DNA from 2 places in the Pseudoalteromonas sp. TAB23 genome. Region 1 is predicted to be linked to the other one. Evidence: riboswitches for the same ligand, from Rfam matches in the RefSeq annotation. Region 1 holds a riboswitch; the other holds the start of a gene.
The links. Region 1 has a riboswitch for lysine ahead of dapA (4-hydroxy-tetrahydrodipicolinate synthase). Riboswitches for the same ligand answer to the same signal wherever they lie in the genome.
Positions count from the first base shown of each region.

Region 2: it holds a riboswitch for lysine, as region 1 does, so the genes downstream of both, lysC (lysine-sensitive aspartokinase 3) here and dapA (4-hydroxy-tetrahydrodipicolinate synthase) in region 1, are expected to answer to the same signal.

Region 1 is NZ_AUTP01000165.1:30,219-37,597, forward strand. Features, by position in the region: gene L654_RS0106970 (bifunctional GNAT family N-acetyltransferase/hotdog fold thioesterase) at 1-722, shown strand, start outside; gene L654_RS0106975 (phospholipase A) at 795-1,829, opposite strand; gene L654_RS0106980 (succinylglutamate desuccinylase/aspartoacylase family protein) at 2,047-3,168, opposite strand; gene L654_RS0106985 (PLP-dependent decarboxylase) at 3,174-4,379, opposite strand; gene L654_RS0106990 (2,3,4,5-tetrahydropyridine-2,6-dicarboxylate N-succinyltransferase) at 4,379-5,119, opposite strand; gene dapA (4-hydroxy-tetrahydrodipicolinate synthase) at 5,135-6,019, opposite strand; lysine riboswitch at 6,210-6,410, opposite strand; gene L654_RS0107000 (DNA-3-methyladenine glycosylase I) at 6,603-7,298, shown strand; partial or broken gene L654_RS01000000125675 (YdiU family protein) at 7,310-7,379, shown strand, end outside.
Region 2 is NZ_AUTP01000147.1:23,819-40,090, reverse strand. Features, by position in the region: partial or broken gene L654_RS0106060 (NAD(P)-binding domain-containing protein) at 1-66, opposite strand, end outside; gene L654_RS0106055 (glutathione peroxidase) at 188-760, shown strand; gene L654_RS0106050 (2-hydroxyacid dehydrogenase) at 865-1,845, shown strand; gene L654_RS0106045 (sodium-dependent transporter) at 1,941-3,263, opposite strand; gene L654_RS0106040 (4'-phosphopantetheinyl transferase superfamily protein) at 3,405-4,163, shown strand; gene lysC (lysine-sensitive aspartokinase 3) at 4,223-5,626, opposite strand; lysine riboswitch at 5,702-5,874, opposite strand; gene nhaD (sodium:proton antiporter NhaD) at 5,976-7,223, opposite strand; gene L654_RS0106025 (hypothetical protein) at 7,446-8,717, shown strand; gene L654_RS0106020 (hypothetical protein) at 8,721-9,269, shown strand; gene L654_RS0106015 (ATPase) at 9,266-12,043, shown strand; gene L654_RS0106010 (DUF4136 domain-containing protein) at 12,152-12,703, shown strand; gene L654_RS0106000 (peptide-methionine (S)-S-oxide reductase) at 13,284-13,772, opposite strand; gene L654_RS0105995 (TonB-dependent receptor) at 13,960-15,825, shown strand; gene L654_RS0105990 (hypothetical protein) at 15,934-16,272, opposite strand, start outside.

The sequences.
Region 1 (7,379 bases):
TAGCACGTTTGCACTTTAACAATCATGAGCAAGCACAAGTGCGCTACATGGCAGTTGCAGAGGGGAACCGTAATCAGCATATTGGTAGTCGTTTATTACATGAGCTTGAAAAAATAGCATGGACGCAAAATGCTGATGAACTGGTTTTATTTGCTCGCGAACGTGCGCTTGAGTTTTATAAACGCCACGGTTACGAACTAAAAGAAAAAGCACATTTAGCGTATGGCGATGTACAGCACTTTAAAATGATAAAGCAAAAACCGTCTGAGCCAGGCTGGTTCCGTCATCCAAATTGGACGCAAGTACTACAAAATACGTGGCGTGAGTCTATTCCAATTAGTGACGCGATGGGTATTAAGGTAGAAAGCTATACCGATTGGCAATTTACAACCAGCGCCGACCTAGACGCTAACTTAAATCTACATAACACCATGTTTGCAGGTTCTATTTATAGCTTGGCCACGCTAACAGGTTGGGGTGCTACGTACTTAGCACTTAAAGAAGCTGGGCTTGAAGGTAATATTGTATTAGCCGATGCTAACATTAAGTACTTAAAGCCGCTTACTACCGACCCACGTGGTTGTGTTGATATACAAACCTGTAAGGGCAAGTTAAGCGATTTAGAAACCGATGGTAAAGCAAGTTACATAGTGCCTGTAACTATTTACGATGGTGATAACGTGGTTGCAGAATTTGAAGGACAGTTTGTAGTAAAAAAATAACTGTTTAGCTGTTCAAAACACAAAAAAGCCAAGCGATGCTTGGCTTTTTTGTGTGTAAAACTTAGGGAAGTATCACAGCAGATCGGTTAATAATATACCTACACCAATACGTTCTACATCCGCATTGTAATCAATTAAGCTTTCGCCATAACCGTTAAAGTATTGTGCATAACCACGAACGCGGCCCCATAAAGGAAACGACCAGTCGAGTTGAATTGCACCACGATTATCTGAATTTAAATTGTTACGTGTCATAAAGCTAAATTCATGGTCATGAAAACGATACGCGCCGCTAAATTCAAAGTAACCCATGTATTTGTATATGTCTGGGTTGTCATCGCCCTTAGCTTCTAAAATATCTTCTTTTTCGTCCTCAGCTATTCGGTACCAAGGTTTAAAGCTAAAAACAAAGCCTCTGTTTTCCCAGATAAAGTCTGCATAAATACGGTTCCACGAACGTGAGTTTGGTTGGCTTCGACCATTTGACTGATGCGAAATACCTAATGCGATTGCCATTTCGTCGCCCCATAATACGTTTTCTGGGTCGAGGTAATTTATCCAAAATATCTCTGGTTCGTAGTTGGTCTCACGAAATGGAGAAGAAATTTCTGAGTTATAAATCTGCCAATATGATTGCAGTGTAAAGCCAAAAAATATGGCTTGGTCTTTATCCGAAAAATCATCGTAAAGAGGTACTTTTATCGATAGCTGGTATTTTGCTTCTAAGTTGTCGAGCGGTTCACCGTCGTTATCGTCTGTTAGTGCATCAAAGCCATCAAATGGGCGATCGTTTGGGTGTGATACGTACGAAAGCGGTAAAATATAGTTACGCTTATGTGGCGTAATTACATTTCTATTTTTTTTACCTACTTCTTCACGAGCTTGGCGTTTATCAAGCGCGGTAAGTTGTTTGTTTTCTTCAAGAGCTGAACACTTTTTACGAAGATCGTCTAATGTTTGTTTACCATCCCCGCCAATTACCTCATTTAAAATACACTGCTTTACAAGTTCGATGTCGTTGTCTTGCTCATTTGTAGCAACTTCTTCTTGTGCGAAGGTAGCTGTACTTATTAAGGCAGAAAGTGTGATCCAGTGGCGCCAGCTCATTGTAATTCCTTGTGGGTTCGGGTTGTGTTGTATGCGTTAATTTAATTATAACGTCTTTTTACATATGTAACGGTGAACTTTTACTGAATTTGTATTTATAACAAGGTCTGTACGTATACAAAGTAAATATAGATCAGAAAAAAAGCGGCCTAGGCCGCTTTTTTAATGCACATTAACTATTTTAGTTAATGTGCTCTCACGCAATGAGAAGGGTGAGCTAAAGCTCAAATATGTTAGTAAAAAACTTATAAAGTTCGGTGCCTTGGTTAACACTCGCCGAGGCAAAGTGCAAAATGGCAATTGCATCGCAATCGAGAGTAAGTGTTTGCAGTGGTTGCTCGCTTAAGTAGCGCTCCATTCGCAAAATATTGGCAATAGGCTCACCGGCTTTAATGTGTCCGCCAAGCGGGGCTATGTATTCAACCATGCCGCCAATGGGGGCGTAATAAGCAAAGTAGTCATCTAAATTACATGCATAGCGAGTGATATTAGCTGGCGTATGCGGTGCATTTTGTAAAACACCTTTGTGATTTAAGTAACTTAAAATGCTGTTAGCATCGTTTAGTGCTTCTTTTAAGTCTATTTTTTCTTGGCTGCCTAGCTCTACAGTAAATGCTTCTACAGGTATTGATAATTCGCGACCTTGCCCACTAAGTGCATCACTTAAATGCCACCATGGGCAAAAGTTAGCTTCATCCATTGCACCGTCAAAATCACTAGGAATAAGCAGTACATGTTCAATATTAAAGTAACGTGCGCTGTCGGTTGCATAGGTTGGGCAGTACAAATGTTTGCTTGAAATAGGACCTGTGTGCAAATCGAGTACTATATCAGCCTGATGAGCGAGCTTTTGTAGGTTAAGCGCAATGCGTTTACCCGTATTAAGTAAATAAGCAGGGCCGTTAAGTTTGCTGTCTACTTCGTCAATAAGCGCCTGTTTGAAGTTACTTTTTAATGTAGCGTCGTCATACTGAGTATGATTTTGTGCAAACTGTGCCACTAAATTTTTATTGTAGTGATACATGCGATTCCAATTAGTGCCCGTAATCGGATCGAACCTGCCAAGGGTAAACTCGCCAGATTTTTGATTACAACCAATCGGATTTGCATAAGGCACTAATGTAATATCGCCATTAAGGTTTAGGTGTTTTAATTGCTCAAGTAGCTGAAAAATAACTGCGTTACCTTGCACTTCAGCGCCATGCATATTGGCCTGAACATAAACACTAGGCCCTGTGCCATCACCTTTTAAACGATACACCGGAATTGTAAGGGGTAAGCCGTTTGCAACTTCCCCTACTACAATGTTCTCTTGGCTGATGTGTGTTGTATTACTCATGCTTATTACCTTAAGTAGTGGCTGGCATTTTCGGCTTGGCGAACACAGGTAAGTTCACCGTTTTGCAATGTGTACTCGCCGGCGAGCTCGTGGCATAAAAAATACGGCATACTTTCGGTAAAGCCGTAAGCACCGCATTGACTAAACACTAGCCAGTCGTGCTCATTTAAATCGCTTGGCAGGTTATGCTCACCTAAGCAATCAAGCGCTGTACAAAGCGGGCCGTATAAAGTGACCGCTTGAGTTTTAGCACTGGATTCACGCAGTAACGCAGCAGGAAAATCTTGGCTGGTAACAGCAGGGCGTAATAAGTGGTTTATACCGCCGCTTAAAATGACTTGCTGTTGATTATAGTTTTGTTTGCGCTCTATTACTGGGTTTGCGTAATGACCACATTCGCCAACGGCATAACGACCAAGTTCCATCCATAGCTCTTCTACGCCCGCATCATTTTTAATTTTAGCGAGTGCAGCTATTAAGTCATCCCAATCAAGTGTTGTTTCGCTTTGTGTATAAGGAATACCTAAGCCGCCACCTAAATCGAGAATTTTAAGGCTAATATTTAAATCGCTGGCAAGTTGGCTAAGTGGTGCAATCATTTGTGACCACAATTCGCTTAGCTTTTGCGTGCTAAGCATGTTGCCCCACTGAAAAATATGTAAGCCGTCAAACTTAAGTGTAGGGTAGTCGGTTACATTGAGTGCTTGCCACTCATCACAACCCAAACCAAACGGCGTAAGGCTGTCGCCGCCCAGGGGGTTTTTTTCACCTTCAGGCCAGCGTAATTGCACTCGCAGTAATACTTGTAACTGCGTATTTTGCAGTTGCGCTTGTTGGTTTAACCAACGTACTTGATTGAGGCTTTCGGCCACGAATATACGCACGCCGCGCTCAATAAAGTGTTTTATTTGTTTAGGGCTTTTTGCAGGCCCTGTGTTGAGCACGCGCTGTGAGCTAATACCTTGTGCTAGCACTTGCTCAAGCTCACCTTTACTTGCTACGTCAAAATTAAAGCCAGCGCTGTCTAAGCTTTGAATAATTTTAGACAGTGGATTTGCTTTTACCGCGTACCATAGTTTTACGTCGGTTTGCGCAACTAAACGCGCAAGATGCGTGTTTAGTTGATCTAGGTCGTAAACAAAAAAAGGTGTATCAAGTTGTTGTGTAATTGTATTTACAGCGGTTTTGATAGGCGTGCTCAAAAAGCTCATTATCGTAAAACCTCTTCAAGCAATAACGATGCATCGCTTTTCTCGTCGCGGTATTTAACTATTAACGCACACGACATGCTTAAGCCTTGCTCGCGTGCCCATTCGTTTGACGCAGGGCGAGAGCCTGGTATTACAATCGCGTACTCTGGGATTGGCTCGCCTTTATCTAGTTGGCGCTCGTTTACGCAGTCGTATACCGGAATAGTTGCTGATAAACGCACGCCTGGGGCAAGTACAGCGCCTTTTTTAATGACTACACCTTCAACAATAATACAGCCAGCGCCAATAAAGGCGTCGTCTTCTACAACTACTGGGCTTGCACCAATTGGCTCAAGTACACCACCAAGCTGAACTGCAGCACTTAAATGTACGTTTTTACCTACTTGTGCGCACGAGCCAACTAATGCGTGGCTATCTACCATTGTGCCTTCGTCGATATATGCACCGATGTTTACATACGCTGGTGGCATAATAATCGTGCCTTTAGCAACATAAGCACCACGGCGAACACTAGAGCCACCCGGCACCATACGTACGCCATCGTCAGTACTAAACTCTTGTGGAGCTAGGTTATGTTTATCAACAAAACCACCTGCAAACTCAGTATTAGTGCCATTTTTGAAGGCATCCAAAATGCCTTGTTTTACTTCTACGTTAGCTTGCCATTGGCCGCTTTCGTTTTGTGATGCTGCGCGTACTGCGCCCGATTCTAAATTATTTAATAGTTCTAACCAGCTCATTATAAAAACCTGTATTTAATGCCAAGATAAAATGGTGTTGTTTGCAGTTGTGATGCAATCGGTTTGAGTTAACTCAAGGTGTGTTAAAGGTGGACGAAGTTGCGGGCTGCTTAAGCGACCTTGCAAATGCATCAATACCTTTACGGGAATAGGGTTTGCGACAGCAAATAGGCTACTAATAGCGCTTGACCACTGGGCAAATAAATTAGGGTGTTGACCACTTAAGCTGCGTTTAACAAACTCATGAGTTTGTGCGGGCCATGCATTTGCAGCTACCGACACCAAACCTTTTGCGCCAGCTTGAGCAAAATAAGGCATTAGCGCATCGTCGCCACTAAAAATAGCTAAATTAGGCGCAGCTTGGCGATAAGCTTCAAACTGAGCAATGCTGCCGCTCGCTTCTTTTAACGCCCAAAAATTTTTATTATTTTGTAAGTTTTGAATTGTTGCCGTTGGGATGCTAACAGCACTTCGACCCGGTACGTTATAAAGCATACACGGGTGAACACTTGCATTAAGTAGGCTTTCAAACCAATGAGTTTGACCTATAGCGCCAGGCTTTGCATAAAGCGGTGAGCCAAGTAAAAAGCTATGAATTGGGAGTGTATTACAGTAGTTAACCCACTCAACTTGTTGCTTTAAGTTACTACCGCCCACAGCAACCATGAGTGGTACTGCTGGTTTTAGCTGGCATACGTGTTCAACAATGGCTTGTTGCTCTTTTAGCGTGAGTGCTAAACCTTCGCCCGTACTGCCAAGTAGTAAAATACCGTTATGCGCTGCTTCTTGATCGCTAACCAGTTTAGTTAACGTGTTGTAGTCAACATCGCCGTGTTGATCAAACGGCGTTACTAGCGCGGTCCACAATGAGTAGTCATTTAAATTGAAGTTATTGATCATCTCTCACGAACTTATAATTTGTACCAACTCTATTAAAAACGTGATCATTTTAGCGATAACTAATTTAATGCAGTTGGTATTATTCGAAGAGTTAAAAAGCTTTATGGAAGGAGCCGCATTAACGTCGTTCGAACTAATAATTCGAAGAGCGAATGGGCTTAAAATAATAGGGCGCACGGCCTTAATATTTAAGACCAGAAGCTCTCCACCAAACTAATAAGCTGCTTGTTACAAGCAGCTATTGGTGACAGTCGCTAGGGTTCAACCTAGTCGCCCGAAATAAACACCTCGCAAAAGTGATTACTTCTCGGCGTTAATTCCCCTCACGTATGCTCACTGGAGTTTGCGCTCCTAACATACGCTACCTGAATAACGCACCTCTTCTAGCCCTTTGCACCTGTTTGTAGAGTAAAAACTTACAAACCTGAGCAATTTAAATAGGGTAATTACGGCGATTAAAGCATTTTAGCCGTCTAGGTGTCAAGCGACTAAATGCATATTCATTCATCCATAATGGGAGTGGTTACGTATTGGGTGCTTTTCTCGTACACTAGCAATATAAGTAGTGAGGTATTTAATTAGTATGGAAAAATTTAGCGATATTTATAAGCGAGCGGTAGAGCGAAAAGGCTCCGAAAAAATGCTTAAGTTATTACTTGCAAAACCGCTATCTAAAAAACAACTAAGCACGTTAAGTGACGACGATTGGCTTGAGGAATTTACTCGAAAAGTATTTCAAAGCGGCTTTTATTGGTCAGTCATTAATAATAAGTGGCCAGGCTTTAGAGAGGTTTTTTGGGATTTTAGCGTTGATAAGTTATTAATGATGCCACCTGATATGCTGGAACAAAAAGCAACGGATGAGCGAATCGTTCGTAACTATAAAAAAGTAAAAACAATTACCGAAAATGCTTACATGATCCACGAAATAGCAGGGGAACATGGCAGTTTTAGTCAGTTTATCGCTAATTGGCCAACAGACGATATTATTGGTTTATGGGCGTATTTAAAAAAGCATGGTGCGCGTTTAGGCGGAAATACAGGGCCTTATGCACTGCGAGCACTTGGTAAAGATACTTTTTTACTATCACGCGATGTAGAGAATTATTTGCGTGCCCATAAAATTATAGACGGCGGCTTACAAACTAAAAAATCACTGAGTGCAGCCCAAGCCTTTTTTAACGAAATGCAAAAGCAAAGTGGCTTAAGTATGCAAGAGTTGAGCTTAATTGTGGCCTATGGCGTAGGTGACAACCGTGTTGGTATAAGTCAGCAATAATAGGAATTACCATGAAATTAGTGCCAAGATACACAGACATTACGGAAAACTTTGCGATAGAAGATTTCCCTGCAAGTGTTG
Region 2 (16,272 bases), on a different contig from region 1:
TGCTAAATGCCCCGCCATTGGGTAACCCATTACGCCTAAACCTATAAATGCGACTTTCATTGACATAAAAATGACCTATTTTACTGATAACTTAGAAACTAGACCTCGATTATGTCAACCGGTCGATAAAAAAGCGAATGAAAGTCTTTATAAAATTTCCTTAACGGGAAAGGTAAGTAGGTAACCTATGGACAGTATTTATCAATTTAATGCACCACTTTTTAACAGCGAAAATTTTTCTCTTAGCCAATTACAGGGCAAAACCGTCCTTATTGTTAATACAGCGAGTAAGTGTAATTTTTCGGTGCAATTAAATGCGCTCGAAAAGCTCTATCAGCAATACAAAAGCAATGGTTTTACTGTACTTGCGTTTCCCTGTAACCAGTTTGGCCAAAATGAGCCGCTTGATAATTTAGCCATTAAAGACTTTTACCAAGATCAATTTAATACCTCGTTTGAGGTATTTGGTAAGGTAATGGTAAACGGGCCAGAAACACATCCGTTGTTTAATTATTTAAAGTCGCATACGCGAGGTATTTCGCAAAATCGTGCAATTAAGTGGAATTTCACTAAGTTTTTAATTAACTCACAAGGGCAACTTGTTGCACGCTATGCACCGCGTACTAAGCCCGAAACACTTAAACAAGTAATAGAAAGCAACCTACTGCAAGCCGCAAAGTTAAGCGCTGCTAGAGGTGGTAAAAAAGTATCGTCAAAAATACCTTTGTTTACCTCAAGTAAGGCTCCGCTTAAGGCTTAATTTAAATCAATAAAATGCGTTTTACTTGGGCGCTTACTTGTAAAGTAGTTTAGTGTATTAAAGGTTAACTACCCTACAAACACTCAAGCGTCGAGGCTATTACCATGAACATTGCTTTTTTTAGTACTCAAAAGTACGAACTGCCTTTTTTTGAACAAAGTACACGCGGTCACCGCGATATAAAAATAACGTATTTTGAACAAGCCCTGAGCGAACAAACGGCTATTTTAGCAAACGGGTTTGATGCCATATGCGTATTTGTTAACGACACTGTAAACGCCACTGTTATTGAACAATTGGCAAGCCAAGGCATAAATACTATTTTGCTACGTTGTGCAGGATTTAATAATGTTGATTTACCTGCAGCAAAAGCACATAAAATTAAAGTATTACGCGTACCAGCATACAGCCCAGAAGCAGTAGCCGAGCATTGTATTGCACTTATGCTAACGCTTAGCCGTAAAACCCATAAAGCGTATAACCGCGTACGCGAAGACAATTTTGATTTAAACGGATTACTAGGCTTTAACTTGCACAATAAAACCGTGGGTATTGTAGGTTGCGGTAAAATTGGCCTAGCGCTGTGCAACATTTTAAATGGCTTTGGCGCTAAAGTATTAGTGTGCGACCCCTACGCACAACCTGGCAATTATACAATTACCGATATAGACACCTTACTTAGCCAAAGCGATGTGATTTCTTTGCATTGCCCTTTAACGGAGCAAACTCATCATTTAATAGATGATGAGGCATTTAGTAAAATGAAAACCGGCGTTATGCTTATTAACACCTCTCGCGGTGCACTGCTTAACAGCAAAGCGTGCATTAATGCACTTAAAACTAAAAAATTAGGCTACTTGAGGCTCGACGTTTACGAGCAAGAGTCGGAGCTGTTTTTTAAAAACCACAGCGACGAAATAAATCAAGACGATATATTTTCGCGCTTAGTGAGCTTTAAAAATGTTTTAGTAACGGGGCATCAGGGCTTTTTTACCCAAGAGGCACTCACAGAAATTGCTAATACAACAATACAAAATGCACTTGAAGTAAATGAAGGTAAGCCTCTAACTAATGAGGTTTTATAAATACCTTGGCTGTACCTAAATAACAAGCACAAAAAAGCGAAGTGCGTTTTAAGCTCACTTCGCTTTATTAATCTATTTTTAGGGTTTAGATAAAATTAACCAAAGGCAACGTTTGCAAATACCAAGGTCATTAATATTGGGCAAACAAAACGAATATACTGAGCAAACCAGTAATGTACGCCGGTTGTTGCTTGGTGTAATTTATTACCACGCTGCCACATCCACCCTACTGTAATAAAGTAAAATAAGCCCATAAGCGGTAGTTGGTATTGAGTAAATAGCATAATAACTAAGCCAAATAACCAATCAAAATTTAATATAATGGCGCTTGCACACACAAGTACAACGGCGCTTACCGCCCATGTTGCTTTGGTGCGGCTAACGCTGTGGTTTTCGACTAAAAACGCTACCGGAATTTCGGTGGTCGATATAGTTGACGTAACCGATGCGATAGACATTAATACAAAAAATAATAAACCAACTAATAAGCCAATTTCGCCCATAGTGCTAAATAGCTCAGGTAAAATAGCAAAAATAAGTTGCCCTTCGCCAATCAGTTTACCGCCACTAAATACCTCTACACCGTTGTGCTGCGCCACATAAATAGCAGGAATAATAAGTAACCCCGCTAAAAACGCAACGCCAGTATCAAGTAAAGCAACACCTGCTGTAAGCTTTGGTAAATTAGCATCTGGCTGTAAATACGAGCCGTAAATCATCATACAACCCACACCTAGTGAGAGCGAAAAGAACGCTTGCCCCATTGCAGCAATAATTAAATTAGGATCGAGTATTTGGCTAAAATCAGGAATTAAATACGCGGCAAAGCCTTCGCTTGCGCCATCAAGTGTTGCAATGTAGGCAATTAAACCAACAAGCAGCACAAGTAACAGTGGCATTAAACGGCGCGACCAGGTTTCGATTCCCGATTTAACACCTTTTAAAATAATACTGGCAGTTAAAATAAGCATAAGCGGCGTAAATACAAAATTACGCAGCACTGAGTCGCTATGTAAAAATTCGCTTGCACCTGTAAAACCTAAAAAGGTTGTTATGGGTTCAATAGCGTACGAGAGCATCCACCCTGCTACTATTGAGTAAAAACTTAGCATAACAACTGCGCCCGCAAGGCCTATATAGCCTGCCGCAGCACCAACCTTACGGTTAGTGTTTTGCCATGCATCGCCCAATGCTTTTACAGGATTAGCTTGTGCTTTGTGACCTAAATAAAGTTCGGTATACAGCGCAGGAAGCGCAAGTAAAAATATAACAATAAAGTAAACCAGTAAAAATGCACCGCCACCATGGTTGGCCGCTTGCGTAGGAAAACCCCAAATATTACCTAAACCCACTGCTGCGCCAGCAGCGGCTAAAACAAAACCAAGTCGGCTTTGAAACCCATCACGCACTTGTGCCATACATCTACAAATCTGTTATTATTTTGATTATTGTGAATTAAACCATATTTCATGCCAGCTGAGTAATAAAATTGTACCCAGCCTTTATTAGTGGCGTTAACCGCTCACAATATCAGCGACTTCTTTTGCTTTAGGGCTTTTATGACTGAACACTATTTTAAAAACGCCTTGAGTATTACTTCAACTCAATTGGCAAATTTGTCTTTAGCGAGTAACAGTATTTTATTATTTAATGCTAAAACACTTGAGCTTAGTGACTTTAATTTGCCCGATTACTTAAGCCCATTTGAGATAACCATTATAAACCGCCGCAAAAGCCCACAAGCTAAGCAAGAGTATTTAGCTACGCGGTTATTGTTAAAACACCTTATTAAAATAGCGCAGCCGCAACATGCGCACGTGGCGCTTAATAAAATGAGTACAGAATTTGACGAAGCAAGCTCAAAGCTGCAAATACATGTAAATGGTAATGTTATTAATACCTGTATTTCGCATTCGCATGGTTTAGTTGGGGTCGCGTTAAATTTTGATAAAAGTGAGTTCGGTTTTGATATTGAAAAAGTAAGCCTAAAGCGCTCATTTGAAAAGCTCGCTAAGCATTTTTATCATAATGATGAAATTATACTTATCACCAAGCCTACTAATACCCAAACCCAAGCAGATACGTTTTTTAGAATTTGGACATTAAAAGAGTCACTTGCTAAAGCCACCAGCCGCCCTATTGCAAAATTACTTAGCCCCAATGTGTTTGACGAATTAAATAGTGCAAAGCTTAGCGCTTGCAGTAATAGCATTACTGTAGCTGATAGCAGTGACCGCAATGTTTGTTTTGATGTAAGTGTGGTGCATAAAAAAAGCATCGACTGGCGATGCTTTTTATTAACCGACTTTGTTAAGTAACTTTACTAGGTAGTTTTACTAGGTAACTTTACTAGGTTATTTTCCTGAATAACGATTACTCACGCAGCAAAATCATTTTCTAATAAACGGCTATGAATAGACTGTACTACGTTATCTGACTCAGTTTGCTCTACTAAAAAGCACAGGTTGTGCTTACTAGCACCGTGACAAATTAATCGAATGTTAAAGTCTTTTAGTACACTCATTAAGTTCATTTCGTGTTGGCGTAATTGAATCTCAGAGCCAATAAGTGCCACCAATGTTAGGTTGTTTTCTACCGAAACATGGCAAAACTCTGCAAGCTTATCTAGGCATTCTTGATCAAGCTCTGGACGCGAGGCATTTTGCGCGTTATCAAGGGTTATAGCTACACTGATTTCTGAGGTGGTTACCAAATCTACCGATATATTGTATTCACTTAATAGTGTAAATACGCGTGCTAAAAAGCCGCTTGCTAGTAGCATTTCTGGGCTTTTAAGCGTAAGCAATATTTGGTTTTTACGTTGTGTTACTGCGCGTATACCTGGTTGCTGCGATTTTTCGCGCTCAATCCATGTACCGCCACGTTCTGGCTCTCGGCTAGAACCTACAAACACATTAATGTGGCTACGGCTCGCTGGTAAAATAGTCGCTGGGTGCAATACTTTTGCGCCAAAGGTTGCCATTTCAGCGGCTTCGTCAAAACTTAAGCGTGCAATTGGCGTCGCTTTTGCGCACAAACGCGGGTCGGTGCTAAAAATACCCACTACGTCGGTCCAAATATGCACGCTTTTAGCGTTGATTGCTTCAGCTAATAATGCAGCGCTGTAGTCTGAACCACCACGTCCAAGCGTTGTTGTTTGGCCGTATTCGTCACTGCCAATAAATCCCTGAGTCACAATTACTTGAGCGTCTAACAACGGGATTAAATGTTCTTTAGCTGCTTGCGCTGTGGCTGCAACATTAGGCGTTGCTTTACCAAATTGGCTGTCGGTTTTAAGCACCTTGCGCACATCAAAGCGATCGGCATTTAAACCTTGTAAACGCAGCACTTGAGCAAACAAATACGACGATAAACGCTCACCAAAGCTTAGTAGCTCGTCGTGTTGCTGATCGGTTGTTAGTGACTCTTGAGCCAATGTTTGAAATGCTTTAAGAGTTTCGTTAAAGCCAACCGCTAAATCGGCATCTAGCGATAACTCATCTAAAATAGTTTGTTGAATAGCAAGCACGCCGTTTATGTGTTCTTGGCGCTCACTTGAGGTAATACTTGGTTTGCAAAGTGCAACTAAGTGGTTAGTTACGCCGGCACTAGCGCTCACGGCAACAATACGTACGTTTTTATCTGCAACAATAATTTCGCTACAGCGACTCATCGCTTCAAAGTTTGCAACACTGGTTCCGCCAAACTTGGCAACGATGTAATCTGATTTTGCGCTTAACTCTGTTTGAGGCACTGTTTGTGGCGCTGATTGGGTAGTCATTTAGTCTCCTTTCGCGGTATCCAAACCGCAATAAAACAAGAAGAACTTGGCAAAGGAATGCTTGAAGATAAGTCCACTGCCAGAAGCTCTCCACCTATATTGGTGACAGTTTTGAGGATTCAGCCCCATAAACCGAAAAACAATGACGACGTACCATTATTTTCCTCGGCGAGTACTTCCCTCCTTAATGATCATCGGCTTTCGTCGCCTAACATTAAGTACCTAAGTATCGCACCTCTTCTGAATGCTTTATTAACCAGTGGCTAATAAAACAAAACCCCACTAAGTAGCGGGGCTTTGAAAGTTATCGTTTAGACGTCTAGCTGTCAAGCATTTAATAATTTATGAGTTAAATAAAACTGCCCATGTAATACGAGCCCGCATATCCAACCGTGTAACAAATTAATAAATGCAGCGATAAACGCAAGTAGCTCATAAAGGTAAGCGCTTTAACTTTGCTCATGGCAATAATGCCCGCAGCCGAACCAATAATAAGCATTGAACCGCCCACGCCCGTTGCATACGTAAACGACAACCAGTGCTGTTGGCTCATTACTATATCGGCTTTTAATAAAGCAGCAGTAAGCGGTACGTTATCGACCCCTGCTGATAATATGCCCATTAAGTAGTTTGCGTATTCAGGTGCCATTACCGTATATAGGTCGGTAAATTTACTCAACATACCAATTTCTTTAAGTGCGCCTACAAGTAAAAGTACACCTACAAAAAACAATAATGTGTCGTATTCTATATCGCGAACAAAGTCGATTATGTCTTTGTTAATGTCTTTTTTGCGCATTAAAAATTGCGCGACTAAAAACATCACTGATAAGCCGAACAAGAAGGTTAATAAAGGCGGTACGCTGTAAACTACACTCAGCATAAGTGTGCTCACTACGGTAGATAAAAATATAACAGCAATGGTAATGTCGGTTTTTTCGATGCGGGTTTTACCTGCACCAGCAAACTCAACACGCCCTTTCATACCTATAGACAGTAACGCGGCTAGCAGCATAACGCTTGCAAGTGCTGGCGCTATAAGTAGTAATAAATGAGCAATGGTTACTTTGCCATCTAAAAATATCATCAGTGTGGTTACGTCACCTGTTATTAGCGATACCCCACCTGAGTTAACCCCAAACACAATAAGCGTGGCGTATTTAATGAGTTTTTTAGGTTCAAGTTTTAACGACATAACAACCGCGAGCGATATAAGCGTAGCTGTTACGTTGTCTGAAATCGACGAAAACAAAAATGCAAAACCACCTACCAAAAACATGAGCTTTTTTTCGCTAATACTTTTTGGCATAACACGGTGCACAATATTTTCTATAAACCCCTTTGAATTTAAATACGCTACAAAGGTCATTGCAGCCATTAAAAATAGCCATAGAGAGGCAATTTCTAAAATATTTTCGTTTAGGAGGTGTTGAATTGTATCGGGGCTTTGCCCGTGTAGAGGGTATATAAAAAGAAGAATCCAGCAAAGCGTACCAAAAAACAGCGTGGTTTTAGCTTTATTGACATGGATAATATCTTCTATAACGATCAGTAAAAATGCAATCGCTATCAGGGTTAGAATAATCGAGGAAACCATGGTAGTTAAACAACCTTTGATATAGTTTTAAAGAACACACAAATAACATTCCATTTCATGTGCCTATTTTCGGCGCGAATTTTAGCACTGCCTCTATGCAAAAACTATTATTAAATGGTCTTAAAAACGAATACTATATACAGACAAGGTTAATTAAAAATACGTAATAATGAGTCTTCTAAAAGAACTCAATAATAAAATACTAGGATGTTGTAACCTCTTATGATCCCAGCTAAAAAGCTGCTAAACACCATAACCGAACATTGGGGTGTATTAGAGCTATTATTTAAACGTTTTAAAATGGCTGACTTTAGCCTAAAAGACGTACAAAACGCGATTAAGCAAAAGCAGCCTACGTGGTCAAACGAACGCATTTATAAAGAAACAAATCGTTTGTTAAACCAAGATATTTTAATTCCACTGGCTAAATCCTCACAGCTTGAAATAAATCGTGCCATTGCCGACTTTGCTACGTTTTTACTGCAAGAAGAACATTTAGGCTTAGCGCAAGAAATTAGCGTATTAGTAGACGACCTAGCTCGTTTAGGTAACCGCCTAGATAACGCTGGCGAAATAGAAGACTTTGACGACTTACGCCGCTATAGCCGCATTATGGATGATCGGGTGCGTAAAATAATGAAGCTCTATACGCACAACGAAAACGCTATTTTAAATATTGTTGAACAAGCTAAATCTAATAATGCGGTGCAATCGCTGCAAAAGCGTTATAAAGCGGTAATAGAAGCGTTTGACGAATACATAGAGCCAATGCTTGAAATGGTTGATATTCGCGGTGAATTTCATGCGTGTTTTACCCTCATTGAAGAGCAAATAAGTAAGCAAATACTGCACATTGAGCGCTCAGGTAAAGCGTACAACGACAAACGTATGCTGGAGCAATTACGTACCCGTATACTCGAAATGCATTTAGTGGGTCGAGAAAGCTTACGTAAAAGTGCCGACATGCTTATGCCGCTACGCGAAGAGTTACGCCGTAATAACTTAATTACTCGCCAAGCAGCCAAAGTACTTGGGCTTGTGCGCAAAAATGGCGTAGACAACATGCTAAGTGCTGTACAGCCACATTTTGTGAGCGACGCGCAGCGATATTCGCTTGGTCAGCAACGTCATATTGTGGCTTACATGGCAAGCTTGGTTGAATTTGAACACGAAGAATACCAATTGCCCGATCAACAAGACGTGCCTGCATTTGTTACGCCTAATATTCCTGACTACAACGATGTTAAAACCAGCTTTGCTAAGCGCTTTAATAAAAAACGCAAAAAGCCGCAGCCCTTGCTGCAATTTTTAGACGAAAGCTACCCAAATCTCGATGCCGACGAAATGCTATTTTTGTATCAAAAATTAGTCAGCGACAGCGATATTAAAATAATTCAAAGCGATGAAAAAGCCCGCGTAAAAATTGCCGGTCAGCACTTTTCTTTATATCCATTTAATTCAGAGCCTCAGCCAGATTCAAAGGCAGATAAATAAACCATGACACACATAAACTTAGACGAGCTAACCCACCTACAAGCCATTAATAAAAAATTAGTAGCGGGTTATCACATTTGCGAGCAAGACAACGTAATGTGGCAAGAGCTTGACCAACACATAGAAGACTACACCGCCCTATTTACCGCTTTAGGTAACGATTTAAAACGCGACAGCCGTGGCTTTTATTACTTTGGTAGCGACGAAAGCACACCCAATATGGGCAAAATATCTCGCGCTATCGCACTCACCATTTACATTTTAATTGAGCACTACGCCAATACGGGTAAAGACCCAATGCGCGCATTGTTTGACGACGTAAACGATTTAGAGCTTATGCAAACGCTGGTGCAAATTAACAAACATTTATTTGATCAGCTTGAGATATTTTCGGGATCTGATTTGCGCAAAGACGTTTACCTGCGCATGGTGCGCTTAGGTTTAGCCCGTGAAGTAGAAGGCGGCTTTATGCTACAAGCGCCAATTCACCGCTACATAGATGCACTCATGGAAGTAAACGAAGAAACCTATATTACAGAGGACGAGGAATGAAAAATCTATACGGACTAAGTAAACTCGCCCTACTTAACACCGCAGGCTATGCAAAATGTGTGATCCCGCTTGATAAAAGCAGCTCTATTTGCGCGCCCAATAACACAGGTAAAAGCTCGGTTATTAACGCCCTGCAGTTCCCGCTTATTAACGATTTGCGCTTAACAGAATGGGACGGACACGATTTAGATGAAACCCGTAAGTTTTATTTTTCATCCGATCAGTCGTACATTTTACTCGAAGCTAACTTGCCTCATGGCTCGGTAGTAATAGGCGTTGCAGGGCTTGGTAAAATTGCCGGTTACGCGCATCAGTACTTTTGTTATCAAGGAAAGCTTGATTTAGAGCAGTACACGCAAGGTAAAACTATTATTAAATTTACCAAGCTGTTCAACCATTTAAAATCGCTTAACTACAACCCTATTGAGCTTAAAGCACAAGAGTTAAACGCGCTACTTACTGGCGGCGCAACCCCATTTGACGGCGACATTAACTTAAAAATGATCCCGCTTAATAATGTGCAAGACTCCTCTATTTATAAAGAAATATTTAGACGTATTCTTAATTTACACAAATTAGGCGCAAGCGACGTAAAACGCTTTATGCTACGCGTGTTTGAACGCCATATGTCGAACTCTAAGGTCGATTTTTATGAAGTATGGCGTCGCTCATTTGATAAAGTAAACCGCTCAAAACGCGAATTAAAAGCCCTTGAGTCAATGCAAGAGCCAATAGCCGCGCTTGAATCAATGCTTGAAAACCAAACCGTGCTTAAAGGTAAATTAGCGGCGTACGCACCTAAAATTGACCAAGCATTGATTGATTTTGATACCTATCAAGAATCGCAACTTAATGAGCTGGGTATAGCGCTTGAAGATATAGAGCACGAAAAACACGAGTTTGAGCAAAAGCAAAGCCTATACGTACAGCAATCGCGTGATATAGAGCGTAGACAAACTCAAATTGAGCAGTGGTTTTTAGATTACGATGCGCTTAAAAGCGAGTTTGAACTGGTAAATAAAGCCACGCTCAAAACCAGCCTGACTCAGTTAAAACAAGATTACGAGTCGCTTTCGCACTCTATAACCAGCGCACAAGGGCAAAGCCTACACACGCTTGACTACCGCATCAGCGAAACACAAAAACAAATTAAGAGCTTAAAGCTGCAACTTAAAAATCTTGAGTTTAATTTGTTTACCCGTATGCGCGAAGACCTCTCGTTAAAAGAAGTAGAAGAAATATCGCGCATTTTAAACCCAGATATTCTCTCGTTTGCAACCACCACTAATGGCGATATAACCATTGATGATGAAGATGCATTTGGTGAATTTTTATCGCTACTTAGCGAAAACGTTAAAGGCGGCGTATTAACGCTACCAGGTGCGAGCATTAAGCTTAAAAAGCTCTCGCCTGTGCAAATGCAAAGCGGCGAAAACAAGGAGCAATTAACCGCTCAGCTAAATGCACTTGAGCATTCACTTAAAGAGTTTAAGCAACAACGCGATGTTGCAGCAAACGTTGCCGACAAGCAAAAAGAAAAAGACGCGCTATACGATGAGCTTATGAGCGCAGAGAGCGCGCTAAAGCGCTTAGAGCAGTTTGATATAATGCAGCAGTCGGTTGAAGCGCAAGCCATGCTAAAAGAGCAGTTATTAGCTGAGCGCGAACAAGTTGACGACTACTTGCAAGATATTCAAAAAAATAGTGGCTCAATTGCCGATCGTCGCTCGTTAATTAAATCGAAACAAGAGCAAATTAATCGCCAAACTGAGCGCTTACGCCAAGTTAAAAGCGAGCGAATTGACCACACGCTTGATTTATACAGCGGCAAAGTGACCCCGTACATGATTGATATTACGGTCGACTTTGATAACTTAAGCGATCTTGTTCATCACTTTAATAAAGACTGCCAAGAGCTGCGTAATTTTGACATAAACGTGCGCAACACCTATTTGCATGTATATAACGCGGGTATAACTAAATTCGACAACGAAAACGACGAATATACTAAGTACCAAAAGCTAATAAGCGCCTTTCATAATATTGATAACGAACGCGACGCTGTTGAACGCCAAGCTCGTGTTGCACTTACCGAAGTGGCTGCAACTATTAAAGGCTTACGAGAAGATTTAGACCGCCTTCGCCGCGAAATGAACAGCTTTAATAAAGGCATAAGCCAGCACCGTATTTCAAACCTGCAAGCGTTTAAAATTAACGTAATACCGCGCAAAATGCTGGTTGATAGTATAGATACCATTATCAGCACGTCGCATCAGTTTGAACAAGGCGACACACTTGATTTACTGAGCCAAGAACCGTACAGCGAAAGTGCGGTAAACGAAGCGAAAGATCACTTAATTAAACTCGCCTCAGATAAAGCGGGCTTAACACTTACCGATTTATTTGATATTCGATTTGAAGTGGTTAACCGCGCAGGTGAAACAGAGCACTTTGAAAAAATAGATTCGGCGGGTTCAAACGGCACACGTATTACGATTAAGTTATTGTGTGGCATGTTGTTTATTCGCTACTTATTAAGTGACCAGGAACAAAACCTATACCGTATACCTATTTACATAGATGAAGCGGCCGACATTGACCCACAAAATCAAAAAGCAATTATAGAAACCGCACTAAGCTTTGGTTTTGTGCCTATATTTGCCTCAGTTAAACCACAAATAAGTTGTGACTACATTGTGCCTATTCGCTCGGTAAAAGACGGTGCACAAAACTGGGTAGATGAAAAAGATTGGATTGAAGTTGAACACAATTAATTGGCCGTTAAGGCAAACCAACTAAACTAAAATATAGGACGTTTAAATAATACACATTTAAACTATGTGTGTTATTTTAAATTAATGCATTTTATTGGAGCAAACGTAATGAAAAATATACTTATTGTTGCAGCGCTAGCACTTCTTACAGCCTGTACACAAACCCCAGATTGGGATTACGATAAATCAGCTAACTTTAGTAATTTTAAAACATTTGCTTGGGTAGAAAACGCCAGCCTAACTAAAGACACAAATAACTATCAAATTAATGGCCTAATGGAAAAGCGTGTTCGCACTGCCGTTAATGCAGAATTGAGCCAAACACTAGGTATGAGCTTAGTTGATGCAGCGCAAGCTGATGTACTTGTTAACTATCATGCATCGGTAGATAAAGAGCTTGAAGTAGATAACTTCAATATAAACTACCGCCCGCATTGGGGTTATTGGGGTACTGGTTTTCAACGCGATACAACTGCGCGTGAATACGAAGTGGGTACACTGATTATTGATATTGTAGACCGTGAATCTAACCAGCTAGTATGGCGCGGCGCAAAAGAAGGTCGATTAAAGAAAAATCAATCGCCAGAACAACGTGAAACATCAATTAATAAAACAGTGAGCGAAATTTTAAGTAACTTCCCGCCGCAAAAGCAGCAGTAAGTTAAAATTAGCTATAAGTAAGTTTTAAAAGAGCTCACAGTACGTGAGCTTTTTTGTGGGTGTGTATTTTTGGAACTTTTAAAATAAAGTTATTACGAGCTGCGCTCGTCACGTCAGCAAGCTGCACGTCTACAAAAAACACCGCGTCAAACTTTACCTGTAGGCGCTAAGCTTGCTTGCGCGAGAAGCGATAGCTTCTAATTACTTACTTTTATAGGGCTATATTCAACCTTAAATTACGAGCTACGCTCGTCACGTCAGCAAGCTGCACGTCTACAAAAAACACCGGATTAAACTTTACCTGTAGGCGCTAAGCTTGCTTGCGCGAGAAGCGATAGCTTCTAATCACTTACCTTTACCTAACGCTATATTCAACCTTAAATTACGAGCTACGCTCGTCACGTCAGCAAGCTGCACGTCTACAAAAAACACCGCGTCAAACTTTACCCGTAGGCGCTAAGCTTGCTTGCGCGAGAAGCGATAGCTTCTAATTACTTTATAGCGCTATATTCCATCTTAAATTACGAGCTGCGCTCGTCACGTCAGCAAGCTGCACGTCTACAAAAACACCGCGTTAAAGTTACGATTTATACTTATGCAGTAACTCAAGCGGTATGTGGCAATAGTCATCAGGATGATTAGTTAAGCGGTCTTGATGCTCAGGATCGCTTGGCACGTAGTTAGTTAGCAGCTCGACCCCTACCACAATTTTATCAGCATCACTTCGCTGGCTTATATAATTGCTAGCGACCTTTAAATGATCTTGGCTTTTGCTATAAATGGCAGTGCGATATTTAGGGCCTACGTCATCCCCTTGTTTGTTAACGCTATACGGATCAATAATCTCAAAAAAGAAGCCAAACAGCTCGTTTAAGCTAACCTCTTTTGTACTAAATATTACTTTTACACACTCAGCATAACCGTCGTATTCGCCTTGTGTATTATCATTTTTTCCATTAGCCCGCCCTGCTTCAGTACTTATTACACCAGGTAAGTGCTTTAAAAACTCTTGCACGCCCCACAGGCAGCCACCTGCAAAGTAAATAGTATCTTGCTGTTTTATATTCATAATAAATGTGACCAAGTTTGTTAGATGCATTAACGTTGCAAATGATAATCAAATGCAGTTTTTAATGAATTAATGTACAATCGCGCCAAAATCGCAGTTGTTTAATTGAATTATTTTATCACGCCTTAAAAGTGTGTTCTGAATTTAATTGTTACCGTAATTGCATATAAAAAATGAGACACACAACATGAAATGGTCACCGCACTTTATACTCCCTGCACTGCTATGCAGCGCGAGCAGTTTTGCCTACGGCGAAGCTGTAACTAATAAAACTGAAGCATCACCGGCAATCGAAAAAATAACGGTTGAGGCATCGCCCACTGCAAACACATTACCTGTAGGTACATTTGACTCTCCAGTATCTAATTTAGAGTATGACCCACGTGTTGATTTGCAATCACGTAATATGGCTGAAGCGCAAGCCGATGTAACTATACGTGGCGGTATTTTTGAAAATACCGGCTTTAGAGTTGGTAGTGCTACTTTACTTGACCCACAGTCTGGGCATTACTTTGCTGAAATTCCTATTGCACCGCAAATGCTTACCGGCCCTTATATTTTAACAGGCGCAGACAATGCGCTTAATGGTGCTAATAGCTCTGTAGGCACTGTATCGTTTGGCTGGAAACCAATTAGCACGGGCGGCAGTGTATCGGTAGGTACTGGCACAAATGATTTTAACTTACAAAGCTTACATGCGGGTGTAAGTATGCCCCTTGAAGGCGCAAAGGATTGGAAGCTTGGTTTTGAAGGTGAGATTTCTCACTCACAAAGCGATGGCACTATTGATAACGGCGATCACGACTTTACGCGTGCATCGGGTCGCGTTCAATTAGCTGGCGCTGATTCTCAAACCGATTTATTTTTTGGCTCACAAGATAAGTTTTTTGGCTGGCCAAATTTGTACACACCATTTGGCGTTAACGAAACAGAAGAGCTAGAAACCCGCTTATTAATGCTAAACCATAAGCAAAATTATGCGCAGGATAGTAACTTTGAAGTGTCGGCTTATTACCGCACACACGACGATCATTATATTTACTCTCGCGAAAATCCAAGCGCTTTTGAAGCGTTTCACAAAAGTGAAGTTAAGTCGTTAGCGCTATCGGGGCATCATGCTCAAAGCGATGTATTTGCTGTAAATTATTCAGCGCAGTTTATTGACGACTCAATTGAATCTACCACGCTTGAAAACAACTTTACCTCTCGTAAGTATTATAAATTAAGCGTATTGCCTGAATACAAAATGGCGCTTGAGGATAATAAACAACTTACATTTCGTTTAGGTGCTGCGTTTGACGATACAAATAGAGACGACTCAGAACTGTCACTTATTGGTGATGTAACGCTTAATACACAAAACAGCAAAGGTTTTGAGCGCACGTTTTATTTATCGTACGCAGAGGCAAGCCAAGTAGCAGGCTATACCGCGATTGGTGGAAGTGATTCAGGCGGGTTATTTAGAAGTAATTACACCCTTGAGCGCGAAACGACTAAAAGCCTAGAGCTAGGTTTATTAGTTGATGAGCAAACTTGGCAACTTAATTCGGCTATTTTTTATCGCAAAGATGACAACTTAACCGATTGGACGTTTAATTTTGATTCAAGCTCAGCGCGCTTTGCAAACCCTGTAGATATAAATACGACGGGCATTGAGTTCTTAGCAACTAAACACTTTGAAACAACCGAAATTGTAGCGAGTTACACCTACCTTCATAAATCAGAAAATTACGGTGCGGCAGATATTGATGCTAGTTTTTACGCATTAAACTTTCCTGATCACCGCCTAACACTCGGCGCAATTTGGAATCCTACTGATATATTGCAGTTTAGAATAGATAACGAGTGGCGCAAACAGCACGAAAATGCGCTGCGCGGTAGTGACGACGATGCTTTATTTACTCATTTAACGTTAAAAATTACGCCGCCAATGCTAAAAAACTTATTTATTACTTTAGCAGCAGATAACCTATGGGGTGAATCGTTTGAAGAGATACCTGGTACACCAGGGCGAGGTGAGCAATATACGTTAAGCGCAACGTATAGTTGGTAGAATTGAGCTATCACATTCAAAGACCTGTTTATTTAAAACAGGTCTTTGAATAAATATTTAGCAAAAAATAAACGGCATACTAAATATTAAGAGCTTTGATTACTCAGCTTATATTGAACCAGAACGACATTGTCTTTTTCTTAGCTCATTATCAATTTGTAAAGGGCGACTAAGCTCATCTGTAAGAACCGGCGAAACAACCGTACCGGTTTCAACTTCTTGTATCCAGATTGATATTTTATCCCCTTCCCTTTTTCTATTTAGCATGTAGCTTTTATCAGAATCTAAATTAACGTTAAAATTAACAAAAGCTTCTTTTTGACTATTTAAAACATCAGGGTTTGAAACACTCGCCTTTACCCATAAATCATGCTCACCACTGATATACTGCTTTGGTTCAGCCCATTGTGTAGGTTTTTTGTTAAAGCACATCAAGTGGACATATTC